DNA from 4 places in the Neobacillus sp. DZ-9 genome. Region 2 is predicted to be linked to each of the others. Evidence: predicted binding sites of a transcription regulator. Region 2 holds the regulator's gene; each other region holds the start of a gene.
The links. Region 2 encodes Rex, which represses fermentation and respiration genes when NADH is low (regulators of the CRP and FNR family bind a similar motif). Its sites were predicted from a motif close to TTGTGAAATATTTCACAA; they were not measured.
Positions count from the first base shown of each region.

Region 1: a site for Rex is predicted at 4,813-4,830, ahead of AC59HZ_RS05690 (TIGR04053 family radical SAM/SPASM domain-containing protein). Genes of this name have one in related genera too.
Region 3: a site for Rex is predicted at 2,773-2,790, ahead of AC59HZ_RS04260 (formate/nitrite transporter family protein). Genes of this name have one in related genera too.
Region 4: a site for Rex is predicted at 4,230-4,247, ahead of AC59HZ_RS23505 (DoxX family membrane protein). Genes of this name have one in related genera too.

Region 1 is NZ_JCAIOL010000002.1:241,684-249,388, reverse strand. Features, by position in the region: gene AC59HZ_RS05710 (molybdopterin molybdotransferase MoeA) at 1-611, opposite strand, end outside; gene ric (iron-sulfur cluster repair di-iron protein) at 838-1,536, shown strand; gene moaA (GTP 3',8-cyclase MoaA) at 1,574-2,590, opposite strand; gene AC59HZ_RS05695 (Crp/Fnr family transcriptional regulator) at 2,872-3,570, shown strand; gene AC59HZ_RS05690 (TIGR04053 family radical SAM/SPASM domain-containing protein) at 3,621-4,730, opposite strand; gene AC59HZ_RS05685 (metal-sulfur cluster assembly factor) at 4,906-5,214, opposite strand; gene AC59HZ_RS05680 (Cof-type HAD-IIB family hydrolase) at 5,448-6,263, shown strand; gene AC59HZ_RS05675 (hypothetical protein) at 6,375-6,527, shown strand; gene AC59HZ_RS05670 (DUF3813 domain-containing protein) at 6,529-6,714, shown strand; gene AC59HZ_RS05665 (BsuPI-related putative proteinase inhibitor) at 6,764-7,525, opposite strand; gene AC59HZ_RS05660 (YitT family protein) at 7,544-7,705, opposite strand, start outside.
Region 2 is NZ_JCAIOL010000021.1:3,402-11,106, reverse strand. Features, by position in the region: gene AC59HZ_RS29995 (YdiK family protein) at 1-24, shown strand, start outside; gene AC59HZ_RS29990 (MDR family MFS transporter) at 78-1,595, opposite strand; gene AC59HZ_RS29985 (cytoplasmic protein) at 1,608-2,318, opposite strand; gene AC59HZ_RS29980 (polymer-forming cytoskeletal protein) at 2,332-3,054, opposite strand; gene AC59HZ_RS29975 (YhbD family protein) at 3,067-3,690, opposite strand; gene AC59HZ_RS29970 (redox-sensing transcriptional repressor Rex) at 3,808-4,467, opposite strand; gene moaC (cyclic pyranopterin monophosphate synthase MoaC) at 4,498-4,989, opposite strand; gene AC59HZ_RS29960 (ABC-F family ATP-binding cassette domain-containing protein) at 5,163-7,079, shown strand.
Region 3 is NZ_JCAIOL010000001.1:813,256-820,960, forward strand. Features, by position in the region: gene AC59HZ_RS04255 (endonuclease MutS2) at 608-2,533, shown strand; gene AC59HZ_RS04260 (formate/nitrite transporter family protein) at 2,809-3,651, shown strand; gene AC59HZ_RS04265 (hypothetical protein) at 3,679-3,831, opposite strand; gene AC59HZ_RS04270 (cold-inducible protein YdjO-related protein) at 3,917-4,102, shown strand; gene AC59HZ_RS04275 (hypothetical protein) at 4,152-4,337, opposite strand; gene yhfH (protein YhfH) at 4,591-4,725, opposite strand; gene yhfH (protein YhfH) at 4,793-4,927, opposite strand; gene AC59HZ_RS04290 (PAS domain-containing protein) at 5,220-7,705, shown strand, end outside.
Region 4 is NZ_JCAIOL010000009.1:225,120-232,824, forward strand. Features, by position in the region: gene AC59HZ_RS23490 (homoserine dehydrogenase) at 1-1,145, shown strand, start outside; gene AC59HZ_RS23495 (glycosyltransferase) at 1,318-3,141, shown strand; gene AC59HZ_RS23500 (glycosyltransferase family 2 protein) at 3,168-3,866, shown strand; gene AC59HZ_RS23505 (DoxX family membrane protein) at 4,271-4,765, shown strand; gene AC59HZ_RS23510 (YfhD family protein) at 4,830-5,018, opposite strand; gene AC59HZ_RS23515 (YfhE family protein) at 5,130-5,264, opposite strand; gene AC59HZ_RS23520 (TIGR01777 family oxidoreductase) at 5,382-6,287, opposite strand; gene recX (recombination regulator RecX) at 6,363-7,172, shown strand; gene AC59HZ_RS23530 (SDR family NAD(P)-dependent oxidoreductase) at 7,181-7,705, opposite strand, start outside.

The DNA of each region.
Region 1 (7,705 bases), on a different contig from region 2:
AATTCATCGTCGACTTCTAAAAGCTCTGTCCCTGTTGCGAATAAACCAACAATGGGTTTTTTCGCTACGGGGACGTTCTTGTACCCAAATGTTGCGAGCATTGCCTGAATTCCAGGATTAATTAGCGTTCCCTTTTTAACTAAACTTTCGCCTTCCTTTGCGTCTTCACCCCTGAAGGAAACATTGTCTCCTTTTTTAAAGCTTCGTTTGATCGATATATGTGGAATTCCATTCTTTTCATATGATTGTGCAACTTCAAACATTACAACACAATCGGTGCCTTCTGGCATCATAGCTCCTGTCATAATTCGTATAGCCTGGTTTTGTTTGACAACCTTAGTGGAGACCATCCCTGCACCAATATGATCAATTATTTCCAGTTCGACGAAATTTGACTGAGAGGCATCAGTAGTGTCAATCGATCTAACAGCAAAGCCATCATAGGGTGCCCTGTCAAAATGAGGCACATCACTTGTTGCAACTATATTCTCCGACAAAAAACGACCAAAGCTTTCCTCAATCAATACATACTCAGTTGACCCCTGTAATTGAAAGTTCATAATTTTTTTGACTGCTTCCCCTATCGCAAGGGGGGTTCTTCTTTCAAACAAATGAATCGGCTCCTATCTCAAAAAAACGGTATGTAATATAAATCATTCCTTATCATTATAAGCCTACAAAAAGCTTACAGACATATCAAAAGTCACAAAATTGATAGAAACTTAATTAATATAAAAAATCATTTGCAGAGTGTGATTCGTATCACCAAGTTTTATTCTTAATTCTAGTATGCTTATCTCAGAAACCAAATACCTTAATTTTAAGGAGGAACTATAAATGACTTTTCCATTCACGTCTACTTCATTAGTTAAAGATATTGTAAATGAATTACCTAAAACAAGTGATGTTTTCAAAAAGAACCGAATCGATTTTTGCTGTGGCGGCAACATTCCACTTTCAGAAGCTGTCGTACAAAACGGACTCAATATGGACAATTTGTTAGAAGAATTAAAAATCGTTTTTGAAAAATATGAACACGAGGAAAAAGATGTGGAAGTTTGGACAAATTCTGACTCTAATACGATTATTGATCATATTATCTCTAATTACCATCGTACTTCAGAAGAAGAATTAACAATGCTCAGCCCATATGTGACAAAAGTTTCTCGGGTACATGGCGATAACCATCCAGAGCTATTAAAAGTGTATGAATTATTTTATGAATTTAAAAAAGAATTGGTTGAACACATGAAGAAGGAAGAAGCGATTGTATTCCCATTAATCAGGAAATTAGCCGACGGAACAATTGAAAATAAAGAGGATGCCATAAATTTAATTACTGAGCTTGAAAAGGAACATGATCATGCAGGAGAGATTTTAAGACAAATCCGTGCGGTAACATCTGATTTCACTCTACCTCTCGATGCTTGTGGAACATACCGCTTAGTATATGCTCGTTTAGAAGCGCTGGAAAGTCTAACCTTCATGCATGTGCATCTTGAAAACAACATTTTATTTCCTCGATATATTGCATAGTAAAAAACAGCCCGCTTAACAATAAGCGGGCTGTTTTTTAACCACCGATATAAGACATTTCAATTTTTTTACGGCTTTTGTTTGTTTCTGCTGTTCTTTCATCAGAATATCGGTCGTCACGACCATTCCAAATCGCTGTAATCCGCATAGCTATTTCCTCATCGCTAGCACCATTTCTCATGAAATTCCGGATATCATGGCCATTTCCATTAAACAAACAAGTAAAAATCTGCCCATTTGCAGATAAACGTGAACGTGTACAGCTAGTACAGAATGACTCTGAAACAGAAGTAATAAATCCAACCTTCACATCAGAGTCTTTATAATGATAAAGCTTGGCCACTTCCCCAAAATAGGCCGGGTCTACTGGCTCTAGCTCAAAATGCTCTTTCAACAGAAGATAAATCTGTTTTTTAGTCACGACATCGTCCATCTTCCACCCGTTTGTTGAGCCAACATCCATAAACTCGATATAACGAAGCTCCAGTCCATGATTTTTACAGTACTGTGCCATTGGAATAATATCTGCATCATTCAGACCTTTTTTTACAACCATGTTGATTTTAACTCCAAGACCAGCTTGTTTTGCTGCTTCTATCCCCTCTAAAACTGGTCCAGTGCCTACCCCGCGTCCATTGATTTGTCCGAACAATTCATCATTTAAAGTATCAAGGCTTACATTTACTCGTTTAAGACCGGCTGATTTTAACTCTCCTGCCAATTTCGGCAGCAGGACTCCATTTGTTGTTAATCCGATGTCACTTAAACCTTCAATTGCAGAAAGCTTTTTTACAAGTATCGGTAAATCCTTGCGAAGCAGCGGCTCTCCTCCGGTTAAACGGATTTTTTCGACACCTAAATTAACAAATATTTTTCCTAGACGTTCAATTTCTTCATATGTCAATAGGGCCGACTTAGGAAGAAATTCAAAATCCGGTCCAAACTGATCAGCAGGCATACAGTATTGGCAGCGAAAATTACACCTGTCAATCACAGAGATACGTAAGTCACGTAGTGGTCGATTCAATTTATCTTTAATAATGGTTTTTTCCATTTGCATCAACTCCATTATTTAAAAAAAGCAAGAATTATCATAAGTGTATCAGTGTTTTACTAAAAAGACTGTTACTTTATTCACTATCAATATACTTTTAAATATTATTTTACCAGATGTTAAACATGGATGAAATAATTGTATATATAAAAAAATTTCGTATAAGTTTTCACTATATTGTCATTGTTTACTTAATATTATTGGCTGATCTTGAGATAAAATGTTACTAACGAATCCAAAATTGACATTTATTATAAAAATATGATAAGAGGTGATATCCTATGTTAGCACAAATGAAACCAACACATTCTATTGAAATAAAGGAATTACTTAAATTGGGGGACCGGAGATTCAAGAGTGAACGGGATAGTTATATATTTCAGGAGGGTATGATAGCTGAAGAACTTTACGTGATTGTTTCTGGCAAGATTCAAATCAGTAAAATTACTTCTGACGGGCGAGAGCTTTCCTTAAGAATTTGTGGAGAAAATGATATTTGTGGTGAATTGACTCTTTTTACCGATAGTCCAAAGTATCTATTGAGTGCCAAGGTTCTTGAAGAAGGCGAAATTGTCGCAATTAAAAAAGACGTAATCGAAAGTGAAATTTTCCTAAACAGTAAGCTCGCCTATGAATTTATGAAATGGATGAGTGATCATTTTCGAAAAACACAGACAAAATTTCGCGACCTCGTCCTTAATGGAAAACGCGGAGCACTTTTTTCAACCTTAATTCGAATGACAAATAGCTATGGAGTCGAAAAAGGCAATGAAATTTTAATTGACTTGCCATTAACCAATCAAGAACTTGCTAATTTCTGCGGCACTTCCCGTGAAAGCACAAACCGAATTCTTAGTGATTTAAAGAAAGAAAATATCATCTCTGTAAAAAAAGGAAAAATAACAATCTTAGATTTACAATATTTAAAGGATGAAATCGGCTGCGAAAATTGTTCAACTGTTTATTGCAATATTGAGTAAGATGGGAGATTTCTCCCATCCTTTTTTAATGGACTTAATTGTGTCTGTTTTTACCGTATTGCTTTTGGAATGTAAACACAGAATGGTTCACTTTCAAGGTAATCGCCCGTCATAGCATAGGCTCTTGACCTTGAGCCACCGCAAACATGCCGAAATTCGCAGACTCCACATTTCCCCTTAAATTCATCGGGATTTCTTAAAGATTTGAAAATAGGTGATTCCCGGTAAATTTCCGCTAATGGCTGCTCGCGAACATTTCCTGCTTTTACCGGAAGAAGACCACTAGGATATACATCTCCAATATGGGAAATGAACACAAAACCGTTACCATCATTTACTCCCTTTGGAGCACGGCCGAGCCCATCAATCGAACCTGTTAATCCCTGTTCTGTTAAAGCACTTAAATAATTGATTTCAGCTGTCTGTTCCTTTGCTTCACGCATTTTTTGCTGTATAACAACGCGGCGGTAATGCTGTGCAGCAGTTGTTTTAATATCAAAAGTAACTCGTTTGCTTAGTTCATATAGCCATCTAAATACTTTTTCATGTTCAACAGGAGAAATCATATCGGATTCCTGTCCTCTTCCCGTCGGAACTAGGAAAAAGACACTCCACAATACGCATCCTAAATCTTCCACCATTTTGGCCATATCATCAAGGTAGTTAATATTGTACCTAGAAATTACCGTATTAATCTGAATCGGGATTTCAAGCTCGTGTAAGTATTTAATTCTTTCCATTGTTAAATCAAACGACCCCGAAGTTCCGCGAAAATGATCATGGACTTCAGCAGTCGGTCCATCAATACTGAAGGCCCAGCGGGATAGACCAACCTCTTTTGCCTTTTCAATTGCTTCTTTTGTCACATTCGGTGTAGCACTTGGAGTCATCGAAACACGAACTCCTTTTTCTACAGCATATTTAGCAATATCAAAGACATCTTCCCGCATCAAAGGGTCCCCGCCTGTAAATACGAGCATTGGATTATTCATTTCATATATTTGATCAATAAGGTTTTTGCCTTCTTCGAAGGATAATTCACGAGGGTCACGTCTATACTGTGCTTCTGCGCGACAATGCAGGCATTTTAATTGACATGCACGTGTAAGCTCCCAAATAACAATAAAAGGGTCTTTATTAAAATCTCGGCTAAAAGCCATATGAAACGCCTCCTAATAACAGCTATTTCAAAATCAAATAGCCTTTATTACTTTGTATTATAAAGGTGTTTATAGGGTAAAAAAGTGAACTATCTCACAACCTGGCCATTTTATATGTCTGTTTTGTGAAAGTACAAAAAAAAACAGCAGAAATCTCTGCTGTTTTTAAGGTAACTTATCTAATTCCAAGCGCAATTTTTGCATAACGTGACATCATCTCTTTGTTCCATGGTGGATTCCAGACAATATTTACGTCAACATCTTTAATTTCAGGGATATCCGCTAATGCTCGTTTCACTTGGTCAACAATGGTGCCTGCAAGCGGGCAGCCCATAGTCGTAAGAGTCATTGTAACAGTTAGATTCCCTTCTTCATCCATTTCAGTATTATAAACTAATCCTAAATTAACAATATCTACACCTAACTCAGGGTCTATTACTAATTCTAAAGCACCCATTATATTTTCTTTTAAATCTTCATTCATTTTTTCCTCACTCCTATTTATTTTTGTTTTTATTATAACAAAAGCTAATTTTAAACCACATTACCTTTGCTTTTCATTCCTCTTAGTAAGTATAAAGTTTTTTTAATCCTTTTAATGTGAATTTTTTTACACTTTAGATATAAAATTGTTAACATAGAAACTATAGAAATAAAAATTTCCATAGCCGTAGTGTATCATGGAAATAAAATATTTCCTAAATAAAAGGAGTCCATATGGCAGAAAAACATTTAATCGCATTAGATTTGGATGGGACATTATTAAAGGATGATAAAACAATATCTGAAAAAACAAAGGACACCCTAAAAAAAGCGAGAGCGGAAGGTCATATCGTGATGATCGCTACAGGCAGACCCTTTCGCTCCAGCGAAATGTATTATCAGGAGCTCGAATTAGACACACCAATAGTAAATTTTAATGGCGCATTTATGCATCATCCGCGAAATCCAAAATGGGGCTTTTACCATGAACCGTTGGATGTCAAAGTGGCTAAGGAAATTGTTGAAGCCTGCAGAAGCTTTCATTTTCATAATATAATCGCTGAAGTAATGGATGATGTTTACTTCCATTACCATGATGAAAAGCTTATCGATATTTTTAACTTTGGAAATCCAAAAATAACAACAGGAGATTTAGCAAATTATTTACAGGATTCCCCTACTAGTTTGCTGATTCATACTGAAGAAGATCAATTAAAAACGATACGTGACCATTTATCAGCAGTTCATGCTGAAGTTGTTGATCATCGGAGTTGGGCAGCACCATGGCACGTAATAGAAATCATTAAGGTAGGTTTAAGTAAAGCTGTTGGATTGAAAAAGGCTGCCGATTACTTTGGTATCCCTTCAGAACGAATTATTGCTTTTGGGGATGAAGATAATGACCTAGAAATGCTTGAATATGCTGGTCACGGGATTGCGATGGGAAATGCAATTGATAAAGTAAAGAATATTGCCAATGATGTTACCCTTTCAAATGAAGAGGATGGAGTTGCACAATATTTGGCAAATTTGTTAAATTTAAAAGTTTAATCGCAATTCACCATTGTTTACCTAAATGAACGAATCTGGATTTGTGCATACTATTTTATGAGGCAGCATTGCTGCTTCAATTTGGGCTATGAGCATATTGGAGGGATTCGAATGGGTAAACGAAACAAATCAAAACGCTTTGTCCAGCAAGGAAAGGATACCGTCAGCAAACATGCCGAACGTATTCCTTATCACATGACCTACGCTGAAGCGGAAGCTCAGAAATTGGCCAATGTGCACGATTCCTCGATTGGAGGAGCATAGGATGGGAAACCTACTGTTCCAGGAAGCAAGGAGATTTGTTGAAATGGCGAAGTCTGCCAGCCCTGCTGATGTTGACTCTGCAGTAGCGAAAGCCAAGAACGCCCTAAGTTCAGCATTCGCCAATTCGACTGTTGCAGAACAAGCACAGCTCCAACAAATGCAACAAGAGCTTGAACAGATTACTTAAATTAAAAATAAGAAAAGCGGAAGCTCCCCATTTTGAGCTTCCGCTTTTCTTATTGTGTAATTTCTAAAATTATTAGGTATTGGTTAATAATATTTCCATCTTTTTTTCGTTCATAAAGATTCAACATCAATGAACCATTAGCAGGAAGTTTATCGATTGGAAGTTGAATATGAAGCTTAAACGGCTCCCACTCTTCCTTTCCTGTTAAACCAATCTCTTTTTCCTTTATATACTCCTTATGGCCATCCTCAACCGAATAAAAGAAGCCCCTGTTTGCTGGTCTCACTTCTCCTGTAACAACATAATCCCCTTTGGTGCCTGACACTTTTACAAACCTAAATGCAGGGTTTTCTTCAGGAACCTTTAGCTTTTGACTATGGTATAGCTTCGCCCGATTTTTAATAGGTTCATCATTAAGACTTACGGGCTTGAGCAAGGCATTAACCGTATAAATACCTGAAGGTACCCTTTTACCCTTGAATTGATAGTTCCACTTCTCATATCTTTTTACCGTTTGATGCGGCTCTACAACAATGGTTTGAAATGCCTGAAGGAAATACTTCCCTTTTGAATAAACATACACTTCCGTTCCAGCTTGGTCAGTAATCGTTATTTCAATCATTTGCGAGGTAGGAAATTCAAAATGGAGCGGTATGTCTCCTTCATTTTTGATGACTATTTCAAATAAAACATTTTCAGGGCCTGCGATTGGTATAAGATAAAATGAATAATTGAAATCATTCACCCCGTTCGCATTCGTATTCATTGCTAATGAAAAGAAAAGCAGGATTATACATAAAAGAATTCGCATGTTGGGCTCCTTTTTCCTTTATTCTCTTCGAAAAAATCCGTATACCGCAGTTGTCTGAATGATATTAGTGAAAGCTTTGGGGTCAACATCCTTAATAATTCTTTCTAAATCAAACAGTTCATAGCGAGTAATAACAATCATCATGATTTCCCGAGTTTCATTTGAAAAGGCACCTTTCCC
Region 2 (7,705 bases):
TATAAAAACAAAGTGGATAAATGATGAAAGGTGTCAGGCACCATGTGATAAATTCACAATGGTGCCTGACACCTTTTTTATTTGGAAATCCCTTGTTGTTTATCGAACACCATTCGTTCTTTGCCTAAGATAAAGATGAAGAGGAAGGCGATGCCTGCCGGAACGAGTGCCCATGTAAAAGTATGAACAATGGAGCTGGAAAGGGCATCGGTGATTTTATCAAGAATCTGCGGCGGAATGTTCTTTCTTGCCTCTTCCGATAATAATGCTCGGGAATCGCCAAATGCGCCGCCCTTAGGCATCGGCCCCATTCCAGAAAACGCCTTTTCTAATCCCTCTTTAAAGTCGCTCCTTTGAATCGTTCCAAAAATCGTAATCCCAATGGTCATCCCTAGGGAGCGGATAAAGTTGCTGGTTGAGGTAGCGGAGCCCCTTTGATCCATCCCGAATGGATGAATCGCAGCCATGCTTAAAACGGAAAAAGAGAATCCTACTCCTAAACCAATGACAATCATATAAAGGGTCAAGATAGCCCTGCTTGTTTCCGGCGTAATGGTGCTTAGCAGGATAAACCCGCCTATCAAGATGACACCTGAAATAAACATAATGTTCCGATAGCTCATTTTCGTCGTTAAAAAGCCGCCAACCTGCGCCGTCACAACGGAACCAAGCATCATCGGCAATAAAATAAGCCCTGAATTTGTCGCGCTTCCGCCGTATACCCCTTGCACAAAAATAGGGATATAAACGGTTCCCGCCATAAAGGCGGCCCCGTAAAACAAGCCAACTAGTGTACTACCAGCGAACAGCTGGTTTTTAAACATCGCAAACGAAATAATCGGATCCTTCACTTTTGTTTCGACAAACAAAAAGATCAAAAATAGAACCCCGAAGCATGTGAATAAGCTAATGATCGTCGAAGAACCCCAATCATACTTTTGTCCCCCTAATTCAAGGGCAAACATTAAACAAACTACCGCGCCAATTAACGTCACAGCTCCCCACCAGTCAATCGACTGCTTCTGGTGAATCGGCGATTCCTTGTAAGAAATAACGATAAAAATCAATGATAAAATACCAAGTGGGAGATTAATATAGAAAATCCAATGCCAGCTGATATGGTCGGTAATATACGCCCCTAACAGCGGCCCAAAGATACTTGAAAGCCCAAAAACTGCCCCGAACAAACCGCCCATTTTCCCGCGTTTTTCGGGTGGAAATAAATCGAACATAATCGTAAAGGCAATAGGGACGAGCGCACCGCCGCCTACCCCTTGAATCGCGCGGTAAATACTTAATTGTGTGATCGTTTCAGCTGTTCCGCAAAGGGCTGAGCCGGCCATAAACAATATCAATCCAAAAATAAAGAACCTTTTTCGACCATACATATCCGATAATTTTCCAAAAATCGGCATCCCGGCCATTTCCGCGACCATATAGGCGGAAACTACCCAGACGAAGCTTTCCAGCCCGCCAAGATCACCGACTATCGTTCCCATCGCCGTGACGACAATCGTGTTATCCATCGAGGCCATCAATATCCCTAATAATAGTCCCGCGACAACCAAACCTAATTTACTCTCTTTTGCTACCATCCGATTTCTCCTTTATATCTTTGTCTTTGTTTTTATCGTTGCATGTGAATCCTGGCTTAGACTCTCTCGATATTCTACCAAGCCTATTTGGCAGCCCTGGCCAATTTTCACCTGATTGCCCCTAACAATATCTGCCGTTGTATTTTCGAGAAAAATGTCATCTCCTTCAATTACTTTCACTTTAAGCGTCCCAACCTCTTTTCCGAAGGGAAGAAGAGAGTTCTTTTTCTTTTTGACGGTTATTTTTCCCCCGCCAATTTCCTCCGCAGTGCTTTCACCGAAGCGCAGCCCTACCTTAATCGTATCCGCAGTTAATAATCCCTTGATTTCAAAACCGCCGCTCGAATCGAAAGTTTCATATTCCACATCACCATTAACTACGATGCTTCCTTTAATCGTTGCTTGATCGCCGAAAAGTCTCTCGCCCACTTCGAGCAGCCCATAGATTTTTATTTTTTTCAATTGCGCCCGGCTGCCGACTGCCATCGTTCCCATGATTAGCGTTTCTTCTGCTTCGATATTTCCTTTAACCTCTGCCTCCCCCAAAATTTTTACTGAACCAGTTTTAACATTTTCGACCGCTTCACTCGTTCCATATACATTAAAAGAGGAACATTCCACATCATTTACAATCGTCCCTTCGCCTCTAATGCTGATTTTATCGTAACGGCCGCCAGGGTAACTTCCTGAACCATTGATAATCAAGTTTGCGTCTTTTTTCATTTCCCTTCCCCCCTTATGCCTTTCTGATATCATTCACGACAGCATTTTTATCCTGTGAAAATTCGTCTGTGTACTCAACCACACCAATCTGACAGTTCGGTCCTATTCTGACCTGATTGCCCCGCACCACTTTGGCAATCGTATTTTCCAGGTCAATTTTGTCCCCTTCAATTAACTCCGTTTCTAGTTGCACTTTGAAAATTGGCTTTAATAAAGCGCCAATGAACGACCCTTTATGCTGCCTTACTGTTATTGTTTGCCCGCCTATCTCTTTTGCTTTGCATTCCCCATAAATCTTTATATCAACTTGATCTGCGTTTAGGAGCCCGCCTATCGTGAAGCGGTATTCTCCTTTAAAATACTCAGCCTCGCAGTCCCCCCCAACTGAAAGCATGCCTCGAAGTTTAATCTCCTCACATTTTACGCTCCCGCCCACCGAAGCTTTCCCAGAAACCCTTAAATTTTTCACATTCAGGTTCTGCTCAAATTTCGCAGTCCCGTCAACGGTCAACTTTTGACTCTCGAATGTTCCTTTAAACTTGGCATTCCCGTTCACTTTGGCCATATCTGCTGTAACATTTCCATTGACCGTCCCTAAGCCATTACATTCAAATTCATGACATTCCACATCATTGTTGATCGTCCCTCTACCATTCAATGTAACTAGGTTAAATTGTCCGCCGTTTGAAGAACCTAAGCCATTAATGGCCAAATCTCCTCTATTTTTCAATTCCATAAGGATTCTCCTTTATAATAATTTCGACTTAATTTCTTCTAAACAGGTCATTAAGGAAACCTGCACGACAATCTTCGTTCCCCTCTCAAAACGGATCTCTTCCGCATTACTCAGTAAGAGACACGATGACACACCTAGTTTGCGGGTAATCAGGAGTTCACAGCTTTTTTGCTTAATCAGCGCGACATTGTCCTTTAGCACCTGAAGCAGCATTTTCCCTTCATCCAAATTGATCTCCCCTGACTGCAACAGCTTCTCTAAAACATAAACTTCAAGCATTCTGGAAAAGTTAAAATTTGGGCTGCCTTGCTCATTTTCTAGGTAAAAATTCATTACTGCATTTGAAACAATGTTACGTTTTATTAATTCATCCTTATCTAACTGCAAATCGCTTAGGCTAGGAGAAAACATGTCTGCTAGTTCATCTAACGATAAATCTTCCTTCATCGTTTGAATTTTATTGATTCTTTCTAGGATTTTTTCCTTTGGAAAGAAGGTTTCCTGGCCGGTAAACGTGGATTTCCTTACAAACCATTCCTCCGGTATGAGGTCTTTTCGCTTCCATCTATACAGCTGTCCATAGGATATTCCCGCCAGCTCTAATAATTCCTTTTTCGAAATTAACTCCTCGCTCATGATTAAAACCCCTTTCTGTATATTAATGTAACATAACACTGTTACGTTGTAAAGATTCAAATAATTTGTCCTAAAAAAAGGGCCTTCCGCAAAATCTTGCGAAAAGCCCTTAACATTTTATTCCTCGATCTCATCTGATGGATTTGGATAATGCTTTAAAAAGTAAACCAGAGATTGCAGCTCGACAGCTAAATCAATGTGATGAACACGAATCGAGGAAGGAACATTTAATCTTGCCGGTGTGAAATTTAATATCCCTTTCACATTTGCCTTTGCAAGCCGGTCTGTAATCATTTGGGCGACCTGTGCAGGTACGGTTAAAATCGCCACTGATATTTGATGTTCGGTGATGACTCTCTCCAGCTCATCCAAATGATAAACCGGTACCTCGCGAATCGTCGTTCCCATTTTTCCAGGATCGACATCAAAAGCACATTCAATTTTCGTATTATTATTTTTCAAAAAATTATAGTTTAAAAAGGCTGTACCAAGGTTCCCCACCCCAATTAAGGCAACCTTTGTCAGTTCATCCTGGTCCAATGTTTTGCGGAAGAAGGTTAATAAGTAATTCACATTGTATCCATAGCCTTTTTTCCCTAAGGCTCCAAAATAGGAAAAATCCCTTCGGATTGTCGCCGAATCAACCTTAACCGCTTCACTTAATTCTGCTGATGAAACTCTTTGCTTGCCGGAAGAATGCAGGTTTTTTAAAAATCGATAATAAAGGGGCAGCCGTTTAGCTGTCGCCTGTGGTATTTTCATCGTTTCGTTACTCATAATCTCCCACACCCCATATAAATAGTTTTGTTAAACTAGTTCTGTTCTCTTATAATCTCCATTTTTACCGCCCGTTTTCTCTACTAAATAGGTCGGTCCGATGACCATGCCTTTATCAACAGCTTTACACATATCATAAACAGTTAATGCACAGGCAGACGCTGCTGTTAACGCTTCCATTTCTACACCTGTATTTCCTTTTGTTTTAACAGAAGCAGCTATATATAATTGATAGTTATCTCCGGCCTGTTCCCAAGAGAAAGAGATATTCACTCCCGTTAATGGAATAGGATGGCACATTGGAATGAGATCCCATGTCTTTTTCGCGGCCATCACGGCGGCAACCTGCGCTACAGCTAAGACATCGCCTTTTTTCATTTCATGATTCGTTATTTTTTCAAAAATTTCTCTGCTGACTGTAATGCTTGAATGAGCCAGAGCTGTGCGCGCCGTTTCTGGTTTATCACTGACGTCAACCATCTTTGCTCTGCCTTCTTCATTAAAATGAGTGAATTCTGCCATATAAACAATCCTCCGATTAAATCATACACTATTTTTCTTTTTATGTCTGTGAAACTTTGAACTATCGGTACATTTTTTTGTCCATTAGGTATTCTCATCTAGCGAACTGACATGCTTTATTGCCGGACCATTGGGAATACGGTAAACTATTGAGTAGTATAGAGGTGAATTTTATGATTTTATTACAGGTTAATCAACTACAAAAATATTATGGTGCTGACCTAATTTTATCGAATATAAAGCTGGAATTACAATCAAGAGACCGCGTTGCTCTTGTTGGCCGCAATGGTGCGGGCAAATCGACGTTACTGAAAATCATTGCCGGTCATCTGTCACATGATGGCGGGGAAATTATTAAACCGAAAGATGTGACCATCGGATATTTGGCACAGAATACGGGATTAGAATCCAATTTGTCTATCTGGGAAGAAATGCTGACTGTTTTTGAGGAACTTCGTCAGATGGAGAGATCGCTTCGCACGCTTGAAGAACAAATGGCTGATCCTACAATTTTCGAAGACTCAAGCCGGTACGAAAGAATTTTAAAAGAGTATGACGGGCTTCAAGTGAAATTTAAAGAGCAGGGCGGCTACCAATTCGAGGCGGATATTCGCTCTGTGCTTCATGGATTAAATTTTCATGATTCTAATGTGATGATTGCCAGTTTAAGCGGCGGTCAAAAAACCCGGCTTGCTTTAGGGAAACTGCTATTAACCAAACCTGACATTTTAATCTTGGACGAGCCGACCAACCACTTGGATATCGATACTCTCTCATGGCTGGAGCAATATCTCCAGGGTTATAATGGTGCAATATTAATTGTCTCCCACGACCGCTATTTTTTAGATAAAGTCGTCACGCAGGTGTATGAGGTTTCCCGGAAGCAGATTCAGCGGTTTACGGGCAATTACAGCTCATATCTAGATCAGAAAGCGGCTAATTATGAGCGTGACATGAAACTTTTTGAAAAGCAGCAGCAAGAAATTGCGAACCTCCAAGACTTTATTCAGCGTAATTTAGCCCGTGCCTCAACAACCAAACGAGCGCAAAGCCGGCGGAAAAAGCTTGAGAAAATGGAGGTCATGGATCGTCCATTAGGGGATGAAAAGTCTGCTTCGTTCTCATTTGAAATTGAGCGGCAGAGTGGTAATGATGTTCTTATGGTAGATTCGCTTGCCGTTGGATACGACAGTGATGTGATTTCTGAGCGGATTTCTTTTCGGGCCTTTAAAGGTGAAAGTATAGCTCTTGTTGGTCCAAATGGAATCGGCAAATCAACGCTCTTAAAAACGATCATTAAAAAGCTGCCAGCATTGGACGGGACGATTCACTACGGGACAAACCTCTCAATTGGCTACTATGACCAGGAGCAGGCGGAGTTAAAATCAAACAAACGTGTCCTTAATGAATTATGGGATGATTACCCGTCGAAAAATGAAAAAGAAATTCGGACGGTGCTAGGCAATTTCTTATTTTCCGGTGATGACGTACTGAAAACGGTCTCGACATTAAGCGGGGGTGAGAAGGCGCGGCTTGCCCTCGCGAAACTGATGCTCGAGAAAGCGAATGTTTTAATCTTGGACGAGCCAACAAACCATCTTGACTTAGATAGTAAAGAAATTCTTGAGAATGCCTTAATCGATTACCCTGGCACGATTTTGTTTGTATCGCACGACCGCTATTTCATTAATCGCATCGCAACAAAGGTGTTGGAGTTAAGCCGTGAGGGCAGCTGTGAATATCTTGGGGATTATGATTATTATTTAGAAAAAAAGCTGGAACAGGAAGAACTGGCTGCATTAGCCCTTGCCGATTCTGTTAAAAAGGTTCAGATTGATACTTCAGAAAAAAATAGTTATCAACAGGACAAAGAAAGCAAAAAACTAGAGCGGCAACGTAAACGGAAATTAGAAGAGATTGAATTAAGGATTGCTGAGCTTGAAGAGGAAATTCAGGATTGTGAAGAGCTGTTATGTAAGCCGGATATTTTTCAGAATCACGAAAAGGTTTTGGAAATTAACATAAAAAGTGAAAAAGCCAAGACTGAGCTCGAGCAATTGATGGAAGAATGGGCGGAGCTGGCGGAATAAATATAAAGCGAATGTTAGTAAAAGTAAAAACCGGGCTGAAATAAGTCCGGTCTTTTTTTATTTTATCAACAACCCATTTTCAAATCACGCTTTTTCCACAACCTTATGCACAATTCAAATGGTATATTTGCAAATAATGACTTCAGTTTTCCACATTATCCACAAAAAACACCGTTTTTATCCACATTATCAACAGGAACACACGTACTTATCCACATTATGTTATTAATTTTAATTTTCGAAAAAATCTTATCCACAAAAAATACTAAACAAACGTTTGATTAGTTTTTTATAGCGAGGAAAAACAGCCAGTATTTTTGAAATAATGCTCTTAAAATGACTATGGGACAAAACAATCGAGGAACTCGCTCAAAGCGTCCCATAGAAAGGCTCTATGGGACAAAACGGTCTTCGAATCCTCTCAAAGTGTCTCATAGAATGGCTCTAAGGGGCAAATCAGCTGTCACGTCCCCTCAAAGTGTCCCTTAGAATGACTCTATGGGACATTACAGTGTCGAATCTGCTCAATGTGTCCCTTAGGATGGCTCTATGGGACTTTACAGTCGTTGAATCTGCTCAATGTGTCCCTTAGAATGGCTCTATGGGACTTTACAGCCGTCGAATCC
Region 3 (7,705 bases), on a different contig from region 2:
CGGAAAAATGATATGGATAATTTGTGAACAAAAACCTATTTTGCCGAACATTTGTTGACAATCTATTCCAAATATCTTATTCTAAAGATGAATTTAAATTTTTAATTAGAAGGAGTATGTTTTATGTTAGGTGTCGTTCTTAACTAATCCAATCAATTGGATATTTTCATTCCATGGCGCTTGTCTGTTTTTTTAAAGAACAGAGTAGGCTTATTTATGCATGTTTGGAATGAAGTTAAGAACAATGGGCAAACATATGCATACATCTTTTACCAATGATGCTGTGTACACTCGTGTAGACAGTTTTTATTTTGGATAAATTTTGTATGAAAAAAATGAGTATTTTTAAACTCGTTTATTTCAGCCGCAATGACATTGTTCATTGCGGCTTTTTTTATTATTACTTGTAAAGGCTGGTTGTTGATTTTGAAACAATGTTGATTGGAGCGGAAGGTGCGAGACTCCTGAGGGAGTACGGTACAGGGGAGACCCCGCAGACGCTATAGCGCCGAGGAGGCTCCACGAACCGCCCGCGGAAAGCGAAGCACCTGGAGCGCAAATCAACAGGCAAGTTTAACACTGATTTATTATTAGGGAGGCTATAAAATTGGATCAACATACTTTTCAAACGTTAGAATTTCAACAAATAAAAGAAACGATTGCACAGTATGCGTTAACAAAAGAAGGAAAAGAAAAAATCCTGCAGCTGTCACCATCGACAAATAAAAACCAAATTGAGGCCTGGCTTGATGAAGTTTCCGAGGCTGTTCACATTTTAAAAAAGAGTGCCAGTGTACCCATTTCTGGGATGGATGGAATCGATGCGCTAGTAAATAATTTGAATAAAGGAGCAGCCTTAAGGCCTGATCAACTATCAAAGCTGTATGATTTTTTGGATTGCTGCGGAAAAATGAAAAGATACATGAAGGATAAGGAATTTTATGCACCAAGGGTTTCCGCATATGTCGATGCAATCGATGAATTGCCAGAGCTAGCAAGCGAGATTATTCGCTGTATCCGAAATGGAAGAGTTGATGACTATGCAACTAAAGAACTGCTAAAAATTAGAAAACAAATGGCCATTCACGAGGAACGGCTTAAAGAAAAAAGCATGCAGTTGATCCGCTCAAATAAATATAAAACCTATTTGCAAGAAAATGTAATCAGTCAGCGAAATGGAAGATATGTCATTCCAATTAAGAAGGAATACCGGAATAAAATAAAAGGAACGGTGCTTGATACATCAGCATCGGGTTCCACCCTTTTTATTGAACCTGAAGAAATGGCCGTTTTTCAGGATCAGCTGACATGGCTGCAAGCAGATGAAGAGATAGAAGTGCAAAAAGTGTTGTATTTCTTAACGGGATTAGTCGAAGAAAAAGAGCAGCAAATCCGCTTTGCAATCGAAATCATGGTGCATTATGACGTTTTATTTGCCAAAGCCAAGTATTGCCGTTCAATTAATGCGGTCAAAGTGGAAGTAAATGATTTAGATGAAATTGAGATCATTGATGCAAGACATCCTTTATTAGGTGATAAGGCAGTGCCATTATCGTTCAGATTAGGGCAAAATCAAAAAGCATTAGTGATTACAGGTCCTAATACCGGAGGAAAAACGGTTACCATTAAAACTGTAGGCCTCCTAACCTTAATGGTACAATGTGGTCTCCATATTCCAGCAGCGGAAGGAAGTAATATATGTATCTTTGAAAGGATTTTAGTAGATATTGGGGACGGTCAGAGCATTTCCGAAAATTTGAGCACCTTTAGTTCAAGAATCGTAAATATTATTAACATCCTTAAAGAGACAAATAACAAAACCCTGGCACTATTAGATGAACTAGGTTCAGGCACAGACCCAGGGGAAGGAATGGGCCTGGCCACAGCGATTTTGGAAACTCTTTATGAAAAAGGGGCAATCATCCTCGCAACTACTCACTATAGTGAAATTAAGGAATTTGCTGAAAATCACCATGGTTTTATTAATGGGTCAATGGAGTTTGACCTAAACACACTTAGTCCAACGTATCGCCTGAATATTGGCAGGGGAGGGGAAAGCCAAGCGTTTGCGATTGCTTTAAAGCTTGGTATCCATCCGAAAATAATTGAAAGGGCACATAGTATAACTTATAAGGAAGAAAAAAATTATACAACTGCCATAACAGATCCATGGAAACTTAAGGAAATTGAGAAACAGGTAATTATCAATAAATATCAGAACCGAAAAAAATCCATCAGAACAGAATTGGAAATTCCAAAATATCAACAGGGTGACAATGTCAAGGTTTCACCTGCTAATGAATTTGGCATCGTTTATCAGGGGCCAGATTCCCAGGGGAATTATGTAGTTCAAATTAAAGGGGAAAAAGTGTCTGTAAACCACAAAAGGCTAACCCTTTATATAGCGGCAAATGAACTATATCCAGAGGATTATGACTTTGATATTATTTTTCAATCAAAAGAGAACAGGAAAAAAAGTAAAATTCTTTCGAAAAGACACGAGGAAAATATTATTATCGATCATACGGAATAACGAATTTTGCTAGGACTTTGTATAAAGTTCTAGCTTTTTTCATTTGACTATATTAAAGGCTAATGTTGATTTTGACCTATGTTGATTGGAGCGGAAGGCACGAAGACTCCTGCGTGGTCTCCCCGGACCGCAAATCAACAGCATGTTGTTTGAAATCGCTTTATAAACTGTCAAATATCGTTCAAGGTTTACTTATTAACAAAAGGGAAATGGAGGTTTATGATGTTTATATAAATTATATGTGAATTAATTCACAATAAGGAGGAGTCTTTCTCATGGAACTTCAACCAATGGAACAAGTGATTAGTCTTGCATTAAAAAAGAAAAAAATACTTGATGAATCGGTCATTAAGTATTTAATAAGAGCAGCTCTGTCTGGCATTTATATTGGATTTGGCATTATGTTATCATTTCGCTTGGGGGAAGGTTTTTTTGATATTCACTCACCAGTGGCATCATTGATGACTTCCATCTTTTTTGGAATTGCCCTGGTTTTAATTATTTATGGCGGTTCCGAATTATTTACTGGTAATACTATGTATTTTACAGTGAGTACATTGAATAAACAAACTTCATGGAAGGATACACTCCAAAATTGGATTGCATGCTATACCGGAAATCTCATAGGTGCTGTTTTTTTCGCCCTGCTAGTGTTGTATTCCGGGATTTTTTCAACGCTGGATAATAGTCAGCTTTTAATGGAAACAGCGGCACATAAAATGGAATATTCAACTATGGAGTTATTTTTTCGAGCCATCCTTTGTAACTGGGTTGTTTGTTTAGCTGTTTGGATCCCTATGCACGTGAAAGGGGATGGAGGCAAAATAGCTGTTATGATGCTGTTGGTGTTTGCTTTTGTTGCTTCTGGATTCGAGCATAGTGTGGCCAATATGGTGACGTTTTCACTTGCCTTAATCCTGCCGCATCCAGATACCATAACCTTTGCAGGCGCATTTCATAATTTAATTCCTGTTACCATTGGAAATATTATCGGCGGAGGGCTCTTTGTAGGAGGTACCTATGTGTTTTTATCTACGACGTCAAATCAAAAGAATCAGCTAAAACTTACGAAAAAAGAATCAGTAAAACCTTCATATTTAAAAAAGGCAAAAGCATAGCCTTCCAGTTCAGGAAGGCTATCGTTATTAAATTCTTATTCCTTTATTGATATTCTTGATGTATTGTTCGGCCAATAACTGCTTTACTTCATTGTAGCTTAAACCTGACTGTGCATTTAAACTCTTTACTTCTTCAATATCTGTACCTGCAACCGTAAATCGTTTTGAGTTCAATTTCATGTTGTTTTATTCTCCTTTAGTAAAAAATTTTCTCGAAATGAAAGGTACTTTTTAGGACATACTATAAAAAAAGGAGGCGGTTCCAATTTTTTATGGTAAACGGGCAAAAGAAGAAGAAATTGAAACAATCTTAGTGGATACCGAAGTCTATTCCTGTATGGATGATTCATGTATTGGCTGGATGAGAAAGGATTTTGTTACAGACGATTTACTTTGTCCAATGTGTGGCAATCAGATGACACAGGAAATTCGTGAGCTTCCTAAAATATAATACATGTGTTTTTAAAAAGACTGTCTGTTATCGGACAGTCCTTTCTTTATTATAGATTCTCGTTTTGCTGGCCAATTTCACCTTCTGCAATAATGGTATTTGCTTCTTCAAGTGCCTCATGCTCGTCCACTGAGTCTCCGGGGACATTTTTTAAGTTAGGAAAAACCGCACCAGTATTAACAGTAATGAGTTTTTCTTTTGGTGCATTTGTGAGGTAATCTTCTTTTTTCGCCATTCGAATCAACTCCTTATGAACAGGTTTTGCTTCTTAAAAAAGGATTATGCTTACTTATTACTATTAAAAAAGGAATTTTTTGAAAACTGCTCTGTTAATTGAGTTGGCGATTTGCTTCAGGCGCTTTGCTTTTCGCGGGCGTGCCGGGGAGTCTTAGCGCCTTCCGCTCCAATCAACAATTTTAATAATCAACAATGGCCTTTTACATTGCCTTGAAAATAAAAAAACTCTCCTTCTCAGGAGAGTTTTCATTTTATTCCTCTTTTTTAGATAAACAGTGATCGCATTCCATTAAATAAGATTCAGCCTGCTCCTCCATATGCTGGCCGCATTCAGGACATTGTTTTTTGGGCAAATTACGAAAAAATTCAACCGGGCTCTTTAACATATTAAACTCCTCCTTTAATAATACAGATATGAGATTTATATTTGTTGTAGTACAGAAAAGGCAAAAATTATTCCTCTCTTTTTGACAAACAACGATCACATTCCATTAAGTAGGATTCAGCTTGCTCCTCCATATGCTGGCCGCATTCAGGACATTCCTTTTTAGGTAATGTACGGAAAAACTCTACTGGATTCATTAACATTTAAAACTCCTCCTTTATTAATACAGTTTATTTTTGATCCCCTTGTTATAGTACAGTATAAACAAAAAAACAGAAAATGTGTAGACCTTTTTTTGAAAAATTTGAACTATTTTAAAAATAAGACTTTTATCACGGTTGAGATTACCAATGAATTGATTTAAATCATGACTAAGGAGAAAAATGTTAAAATAAATTTTACTATAGGTTTTCTGCGAATTAGGACTTCCATAACCGATTTGATTACATTACAATCATAGTAGAAATAGACTAGAATAAAGGGGGAAGCTAGTTAATGAGTGCAATGGCAGAAACGTTTCACCCTTATTTTTTTATCATTGCGATTGGTTTAACCATAATGGCTTCATATACAGCAATAGACATGTTTACCTTAATCCGGTCATCGGATCAAAATAAACGGCTGTTGTTCCTTGGTGGGACAATTTCCATGGGCGTAGGAATATGGATTATGAATTTCATGGGGCTGATTGCATCTGATACAAGTTTGCTATCCAGTTATCATATTCCGTTAACCATTCTTTCCATATTTATTGGCATAGCTTTTACAGGGTTGGCCTTTATCCCGTTCTTTAGTAGAAAAATCCATTTTTACCATTTGATAATTGGGAGCTTTTTATTAGCACTTGCTGTAATCGCAATCCATGTTATTGGTATTTATGCAATGAACGTAACGATTAAATATAATGTACTTTTATTTATTTTTTCAGGCATATTAATTTTTACTTCCTTTTTATTTTCTTTATGGATTCTTTTTTCTCCAAAAAGCAATACATTTGGAAACCTAGTCTGGTTAAAACCAGTAAGTGCCATTATCATATCTGTGGCCATTGCAGAAGGGAATATTTTGTTAAAAAAATCTTCTATTATTGCCTCCACAACTAAAGTAATAAATGGGTCCTTTAAAGATAGTTCCTTTTTTATTTATTTAGTGATAATTGTATCAGTCCTTATTATCGGCGGCCTAATTGTCTCGAGCACCTTGATCAGCAAACAACTAGCTGCCTCAGACACAAATTTAAAGGACATCAAAGCAGCATTGGATGCTTCCGCAATTGTTGCCATTACAGACCCATATGGAACAATTATTTATGTTAATGATAAATTTGAAGAAATTTCCAAGTTTTCCCAGGATGAAATAATTGGTAAAAACCATCGGATATTAAATTCAGGGTATCATCCAAAAGAGTTCTTTACTGACTTATGGAAGACCATTCAATCAGGAAAAATTTGGCGAGGGGAAATAAGAAATAAAGCAAAGGATGGCTCCTTTTATTGGGTGGATACTACCATTGTTCCATTTTTAGATAGGCGGCGGAAGCCAGTCCAATATATCGCGATTCGTTCAGATATCACACAGCGCAAATTAGCAGAGAAGAGTCTTATAGAATCAACTAAAGAAGTTCGCGATATCACCTTTTCACTTGACCAATCATCCATCGTAGCCATTACGGATGAAAAAGGAAGGATTACCACTGTAAATGAAAAATTCTGTGAGATTTCCCAGTATAACCGCAATGAATTAATTGGTGAGGACCATCGAATTCTCAATTCCGGATATCACTCAAAAGAGTTCTTTATGGAACTTTGGAGAATCATCGGTCAAGGCAAGGTATGGAAAGGGGAAATTTGCAATCGTGCTAAAGATGGCACACTTTACTGGGTCGATACCACGATTGTTCCATTTCTAAATAGCAAGGGAAAGCCATATCAATATGTAGCCATTCGAACAGATATTTCCGATCGTAAACGTGCTGAGGAGCATTTAAAGGAAACCATCAAAGAAAATAATGATATAAAATTTGCCCTTGACCAATCTTCTATTGTAGCGTTTACTGATTCTCGTGGAATCATCACTAGTGTCAATGATAAGTTTTGTGAAATTTCAAAATATAGTCGTGAAGAGATAATCGGAAAAGATCACAGAATACTTAATTCTGGCCAGCATCCTAAGGAGTTTTTCAAAAGCCTTTGGAAAACCATTGGTGAGGGAAAGGTCTGGAAAGGTGAAATTCGAAATAAAGCCAAGGATGGAACGTATTATTGGGTGGATACCACGATTGTTCCATTTTTAAATGAGCAAGGAAAACCATATCAATATTTAGCGATCCGCAATGATATTACAGAAAGAAAGAAAACAGAAGAAGTTCTTCATCGCCAAGATAAACTGGCTGCTGTGGGCCAATTAGCAGCAGGAGTAGCACATGAAATTCGTAACCCGCTGACTTCTATGAAAGGCTATACGGAATTTTTGCAGTTAGATGAGAAGGATTCTGAGCGGTTAGAGTTTTTAAACATTATTCTCGATGAAATTGAAAGGGTAAATACCATTGTTGAGGATTTTATGGTTTTGGCAAAACCAAAGGCAGTCGAATTAGAAGAAAAAAATGTTGTCCTAGTTATTAAAAATGTGGTTTCCTTACTTGAATTTGAGGCAAGAAAGAAAAATGTCCGCCTGGATTTTGACTGTAATCAAGAAATTATTCAAATTGAATGTGATGAGAACCGTTTAAAGCAGGTGTTTTTAAATTTCATTAAGAATGGAATTGAAGCAATGCCAAACGGCGGTGATTTGCACGTCAAAACGATGATACATGAAAATAATGTTCAGATTTCGATTCAGGATACGGGTGTAGGGATTCCAAAGGATAAGTTAAACAAACTTGGTGAACCTTTTTACACTACCAAAAAAACTGGCAATGGTTTAGGTCTGATGGTAAGCTTCAAAATTATTGAAAGCCACAATGGCAAAGTCTTTGTTGA
Region 4 (7,705 bases), on a different contig from region 2:
AAGCCGTTTTAGGCAAGAAAGTGGAAGTGGCTGCAATTCTAATTAAAAATAAACAGAGGGAAAGAAATATTCGTAAAAATATTTTAATAACTACAGACTTTGAAGAGATACTCAACTTGCCAAAGCTTGATATTGTAATTGAAGCCATTGTAAACAAGGAGCCGACCTTTACATTTTTGCAAAAAGCAATTGAGCGGGGCTGCCACATTATTACAGCCAATAAGGAAATGTTTGCACACCATGGAAAACAACTGAATGAGCTTGCAGAACAAAATAACGTCTCTGTGGGCTTTGAAGCCACAGTTGCCGGGGGAATCCCGGTGATTCAAACACTAAAACAACTATTAAAAATTAACCGGGTTCAACAAATTCAAGGAATATTAAATGGGACCTCGAATTTCATCCTAACCGAAATGAGAGAAAAGAAATGGTCCTTTGCCGAAGCACTGCTTCAGGCTCAAGAAAATGGTTATGCAGAAGCAGATCCAACCAATGATGTCGAAGGCTTCGATGCATTCTACAAAACAATGATTCTAAGCCGAATTGCATTTGGGGAAGAACCGAATTGGCAGGATGTTGAACGTGAAGGAATCACTTCCATCACAAGTGAATTAATTGACGCTGCCGAAAAGTTAGGATTGAGGTTTAAACATATTGCAAGTATCTCTAAGGAAGGCGGCCAAATACAGGTATCTGTTAAGCCGGCTCTTGTCGGGAAGGAGAATCCTTTTTATCATGTAGAGGGCGTCGAGAATGCTGTTAGTGTTCATTCAGATATTGTTGGCAGAATTACACTGCAAGGACCAGGAGCGGGAATGTTTCCTACCGCCAGTGCAGTTATCGAAGATTTGGTATATGTCTGCCTAAATAATCAGAAGGATAGAACATTTAAAGTTGAGGATACGACAGTTTCTGACCTGCAAAGAAGCTGCAAAGAAGAGCTTTGGTTTGTACATGCTCAGAGCAATTATTTTCAAAGCATTCCGTCTAACTTGATTGAACAAACATTCAAACAAGCCTATATAATCAGGGCGACAAAGAGGGATGTAGAGGGGCTGGCTAATCAAGATAAGGAAATTTCTTATTTCCCAATAGTGGGTGAGTATCAGGCAGCAAATGAAGACAAAGTATTGACAGCTCAATAGTAAAAAAAGAGGGCAGCAGCCCTCTTTTTTTAGTTTTTTAAGAATTTGAAAATAATCAGAAAAAATCGTTCGTAACTAGGGATAAGTTTAGACATAATCGTATGTTGAGCATATTGTGTAAAAGCTCGACCTATGGACTAGTTATTGAATACAAGGGAATGGAGGGGGCGGCATGTTAGGAAATAGCTTATATGAACTTTTGCTGACCAAGCTTATTAATTCATTCACTTATGAGTTTTGGGTGAAACCAGAAAGCGTTCATCGGATTGATAAACAATCACGCGAAAAACCTGTAAATGCAGATGGGAAAAATTATATGGTTGGACCAGGAAATGGGGAGTATTATGATGAAGCAGGAATTAGTGTTTCAGTGGGAAAAAATGGAGTAATTGTCCTTGAACATACGGAAATAAATACTTTTGCCGTGTTAGTACATGAAACAGAAATTAACGATATTACTCATATTGCCATTGTTTATGATAATAGATATCCGTATTTATACATTAATGGTGAATTTGTGAAAATTGGTGAACGAAGCCCTAAAAGGTATGTCTACCCGACAGGGATTATTGGTAGTTTGTCAGGCGGATCTTTTAAAGGAGAAATCAAAGAGATTAGGCTTTGGGACCATTGCCGGACTAATAAACAACTTAAGACTTATATGAATCAACAGATAAGTAGAAACAAAGAGGGGCTTTACGGAATTTGGCCAGATCGTCCTGTAAAAGAAACGGATGTAAGAGTGAAGCAAAAAAACACCCAAACCACCCAAAAAACTAGTAAGGCAAACAGAGAAAATAAAAAGAATCAAAATATTGAAGTCAGTATCATTATTCCATCTTATAATAAATTTCCACTCAATATATTTACCCTTTACTCACTCGAACAACAAACATTTAATCCTTCAAAAATAGAAGTAATCTTTATAGATGATGCATCTACTGACCAAACAGAAGAAAATCTTAAAGGTTATAATCCACCTTATCATTTTAAATATATCCGTAATAAAAGTAATCTTGGAAGAGCAAATGTGCGAAATTTAGGTATTCAAGCAGCAAAAGGGAGCATCCTGATTTTTCTAGATGCTGAAATGATTACAGAACCAGATTTTGTTGAAAAGCATTTTAAGTATCATCAATCTCAAAATAAGGTTATTTTGTCAGGTGTGATGCATTCTAAGAAGATTTATTCATGTATCTTTCCTGAGTTTCCTCAGGATGTAATGAACAGGATCCAAACCTTAACCAAAAATAATCCAGAGAAAAACAGAAAGCTGCAAGACTTAAAATTACCGTTGGAAAAGCCGTATCCATTAATAGAAAAAGACGATATTACCAATAAAACCTATACGGATTTAGTTTTTAAACCATTTACGTGGTTTGAGACGATAGTTAAAAATTTTGATGTGGACCTAGATGGATTTATGTTTCCATGGATGGCATTTCTTACAGGGAATGTTTCCATCCGTAAAGAGTTTATTCAACAAGCAGGTTTGTTTGATGAGGACTTTGTTCAATACGGCTACGAGGATTGGGAAATAGGGTACCGTTTATATAAACTGGATGCCAAATATATTGTGTCCAACGAATTAATAACTTACCACCAAGAACATCCTGTGGGAATAAGTAAATGGAAAGAGGCAATTCAAAACCTGGGGCTCTTTATCTTAAAGCATTATGACGTCGATGTTTTAATTCTTGGATTAGAGCTTTCAGGCATAGTAGATTTATTAACGATGAATAAGGTACTAAGCGAGTATAAGTTACTTATGCAAACCTATCCAGAGAGATTTCAAGAATTCCAAGAGAGATTTATTCGCATTCTTCAAGCAACTGTCCTATTACTTCAAATAGATATTCGTCACATTAATATCTTAGGGGCTGCAGGTTTTGGTTCAGACGAAAGAAAAGGCCTTCAAGAAGATATTAATTCCCTTAAATCCCTTGAGGAATTCACCAGTTTAACCAGCCTTTTAGAGAAAATCTTGAATTCCTAAATATTATTCTAAATTAAGGGGATGGAGTGAAGAAAGTGGTTTCCATAATAACTTGTACAATAAGAGATGAGAGTATCAATAATGTTTTCGAAAATTATCAACAGCAAACCTGGAAGGATAAAGAGCTAATTATTATCCTAAATAAGGATTCCATGGACATCGATAAATGGATCAAAAAGGCAAAGAATTATCAGTGTGTCCAGGTATATCAACTGCATGAAAAAGCAACATTAGGCGACTGCCTGAATTTTGGGATTATGAAATCAAAATATGATTTTATAGCAAAATTTGATGACGATGACTATTACGGTCCTGAATATATAAGCAGCGGGATGGAAGCTTTTAAAAATAAAAATATTTCAATAATCGGTAAAAGTTCATTATATATTTATTTTAAAAATAAAAAAGCACTGATTTATATGTCGGGTAAAGAAAATTCCTTCGTTGACACTGTTGCCGGAGCAACACTTATGTTTAGAAAGGATGTATTTCAACAGGTTCAATTTGAAAAAGTGAATCGAGCTGAGGATTACTTTTTCATTGATCAGTGTAAAGAAAAGGGGTTTCACATCTATTCTACTGATCGCCATCATTTTGCTGTAATTCGGCAAGAAGCAGAAAAGCATACCTGGAAAATTTCTGAAGAAGAGCTTATGGAATGGGGAGATATCATCACCTATACAGACGATTTTAAAGCAGTGATCGCAAAAGAGATTGATCATTGAAAGCTTGAATGTAATAAATTTAAAGCGTGGTGACATTAAATCAATAATGTCATCTTTACATAAGGAAGGTTTGTTTATTTTCCCACAGACTTATCCACATTGCGCGGATTGGTATTACGTTATTTTAAATGCTTATCCACAAAATCCACAAACGGAATGGAGGTAATAATTTATGTTGTTCACAATACCTCCAAATTTCTAATATTAAAATGTTAAAAATATGTGAAAGCCGTTGTCATTTTTTGTGGCGGAGAGTATATTAAAAGTGTAGAGAAGATAGTGAAAAGATTCACAAACTTCTGCTACAATAACAGCTAGCTGATCCACCCTTAACAATAAGGGAAATTAAAATCATTAACAAACTTGTGAAATGTTTCACAAGAAATTAATAGGAGATGATTGTGATGAGATGGTACAAAACTCCTCTTGCAGCAGTTGTATGGACAGTATTACGAGTTTGGCTTGGCTTACAATGGATTGAGGCAGGTTATCATAAATTAACAGGCGGTTTCGATGCAGGCGGTTTTCTTAAAGGAGCTCTGGCAAATGCAACAGGGGAACATCCAGCAGTGCAAGCTTGGTACGCTGATTTTTTACAACAATTCGCGATCCCAAATGTTCATATCTTTAACGTCTTGATTCCTTGGGGAGAAATGCTAGTTGGTTTAGGATTAATCGTGGGTTTAGCAACGATTCCGGCATTAATCGCTGGTGCATTTATGAACTTAAACTTTATGCTCGCGGGAACAACAAGCACTAACCCAATTCTTTATACAGCAGCGATGATTCTATTATTCGCAGGCACTGGAGCTTACTACTTCGGACTTGACCGATTTGCAGTACCTTTTATCAAAGGCAATTTCCAAAAAGTCCGTGCAAAAAATGTGCACATCAATTAGTGTTAAAACAATGAAAAATTTATATTAAAGAAGCAGGGCAAAACCTGCTTCTTTTTTTAAAGGATTATTTTCTATTTCGATTTTGGACGCGCTGGTTTGCTGCATTAGCTCGTGCCAGTGCCTCAAGATCCGCTCCATCAGCCATTTCCTTTGAAAACTCAACATCCTGTCCATCTGATTTCATGTTTTTTGGAACTTGTGGAAGTGAAGCTTTATTTTTATCTCGTGAACCATGTCCGCGTGAACGACCCATCATAAAAACCCCTTTCAAATGTTAACTCTTGAGAGGAAAGATGCTCTCCACTCTAGTTTTAACAAATTTAAAGGGGTCCATTAATGGAAAATTCTTTAAAAATTTGGTGTACTATAGCTTCGTTTTTCTGTCGGCATAACCGCCTGCACGGTCTGCCATTTTAAATTCCCGCTGATAAGATACCTCTTGCATGCTTGTAAGACTGTATTTCCCTCTATCCTTATCCTTTTTCTTCTTTTCAGCCATTTTTGCTCATTCCTTTCAACATTTTTTTGTCAATCGTCATCAAGCTATGTGGTAAAAATAAAGCACTTTATGTACTTATTTCCATTTTTACCTTATAGGAAAGGAATGATACTGATTTTAAGAAATTATATTTCGTAAGGCTTTTTGAAGATCCGGGTATTTAAATTCAAAACCTGAATCCAATAATTTATTTGGTAATACTTTTTGACCATCGACAACTAATGTACTCATTTCTCCCAAAAGTAATCGAAGGGCAAAGCTGGGAACCGGCAACCAGTGAGGGCGGTGTAATTCCAGTGCAAGTGTTTTCCCAAACTCGCTCATCGTAACCGGGTTAGGAGCCGTAAAATTAACTGCTCCTTGAATGTCCTCGTTATCAATAATAAAAGTAATTCCTTTAACTATATCTTCAATGTGAATCCACGACATCCACTGCCGGCCATGACCGATATTCCCGCCAATAAAAGCCTTATATGGAAATGAAATTTTTGGCAATGCTCCCTCATCACGGTCAAGGATTATTCCGAATCTGCAAAAAGAAGTGCGTATTCCTAATTTTGATGCAAAACTTGCCTCGTATTCCCATTGCCTGACGGTTTCAGCTAAGAAATCATTCCCGAGTTTTTGCTCTTCTTCTGTAAACACCGTGTCTAATGATGTTCCATAAATACCGACTGCACTGGCATTAATAAATGCCTTTGGTTTTCGTTCCAATTTCTTCATAATTTCTATTAGCTCTTTAACAGCCCCAAGCCGGCTGATTAATATTTTGTTTTTTCTTACTTCTGTCCACCGCCCGCTATTAATCGACTCCCCAGCAAGGTTAATAAAAATATCAGTATTCTGAAGTTCGGATATGGGGTTTGAATTTTCACTCAGCCATTGTACATATTGAATTCGGTCATCCTTAATTATGTTAGGTAACCTTCTAGTTAAAATAACGACTTTATAATTGTTTTTTAGGAATTCATCTACCAGTGCCTTCCCGACAAATCCAGTCCCGCCAGCGATTGCAATTTTCATGAAAAACACCACCTTTTGCTTTTATTTTACTATATTAAATGAAGAATATGGTAAAGTATTCTTGAGGTGAAGGAAATGGCTATTATTACGAAAATCACCACACAGCAGAAAAATCAAGATCGGTTTAATGTGTTTATGGATTACGGAAAGGGCGAGGAATTTGCCTTTAGTGTTGATAGTGATGTACTAATAAAATTTCAGCTAAAAAAAGGCATGGAAATTGATGATTTTTCTTTCATGGAAATTCAGTTCCAGGATGATATTCGTAAGGCTTATAATCTAGCGGTAAATTATTTAGCTAGGAGAATGAGGTCGTCGAAAGAAATTAGGGATTATCTTATTCAAAAAGAAGTAGATGACCCCGTCATCGAGGAAATTGTTCATAAATTAACAATTCAGAAATACATCAATGATGAGGATTATGCCTTTGCTTATGTACGAACACAGGCGAATACGACTGATAAAGGTCCTGATTTAATCAAACTGGAATTAAAGGAAAGAGGGATTGAGGAGGGAATTCGACTTCGTGCACTCGAGGAATTTCCGCGCGAGCAGCAGATTGAAAAAGCAACAAAAATGAGCGAAAAGTTCTTCCAGAAGAATTCAAAGGACTCTCAGAAAATTCAAAAGCAAAAGCTGGAGCAGTTGCTGCTTAGAAAAGGATATCCTTTTGAGGTTATTCATATTGCTGTAAATGAAACTGATGTGAATAAAGAAGTTGATGAGGAAATGGAAGCCATCAGGTTTCATGGGGAAAAAGCCCATCGGAAATACTCTCAATTCAGCGGTTTCGAATATGAACAAAAGATGAAGCAAGCTTTATATCGGAAAGGCTTTTCAATTGATTTAATCGAGAGGTACTTAGCTGAAAGTAAAAAATCATGACAGGAGCGTCATGATTTTTTACTTTCAATAATAATCTCATTTTGATCAAGTTGCTCAAAAATCATCTCAGCAACTTGCTTAGGTGAGCTTAGCCGTGATGGGTCTTTAATATGGTCACTGTCCTCCCAAAATGGTGTATCCATGCCTCCCATATAAACAGCATTAATTTTAATTCCGCTGACCTCGTATTCCTTTTGCAGGCTTTCGGTAAAGCCTCTGACTGCAAATTTGCTCGCTGCATAAACTGCTTCATTGACCTTTCCGCGTAAACCGGCAGTTGAAATAATATTCATGATCCTTCCTTCTCCCTTAGCAAGGAGAAGCGGTAAAATTGCCTTCGTCATAAAAATTGTTCCTAACACATTGGTATCTAACATTTCGATGATTTGCTTTTCATTTATCTCTCCAAACGGCCCAAAATGTCCGACTCCAGCATTATTTATCAATCCCGCTATGTGGTAGGTGCTGCCAATATCTTTTAATTTCTCCGAAACTGCTTTATTATTCCGAATGTCTAGTACAAGGATCTCAGC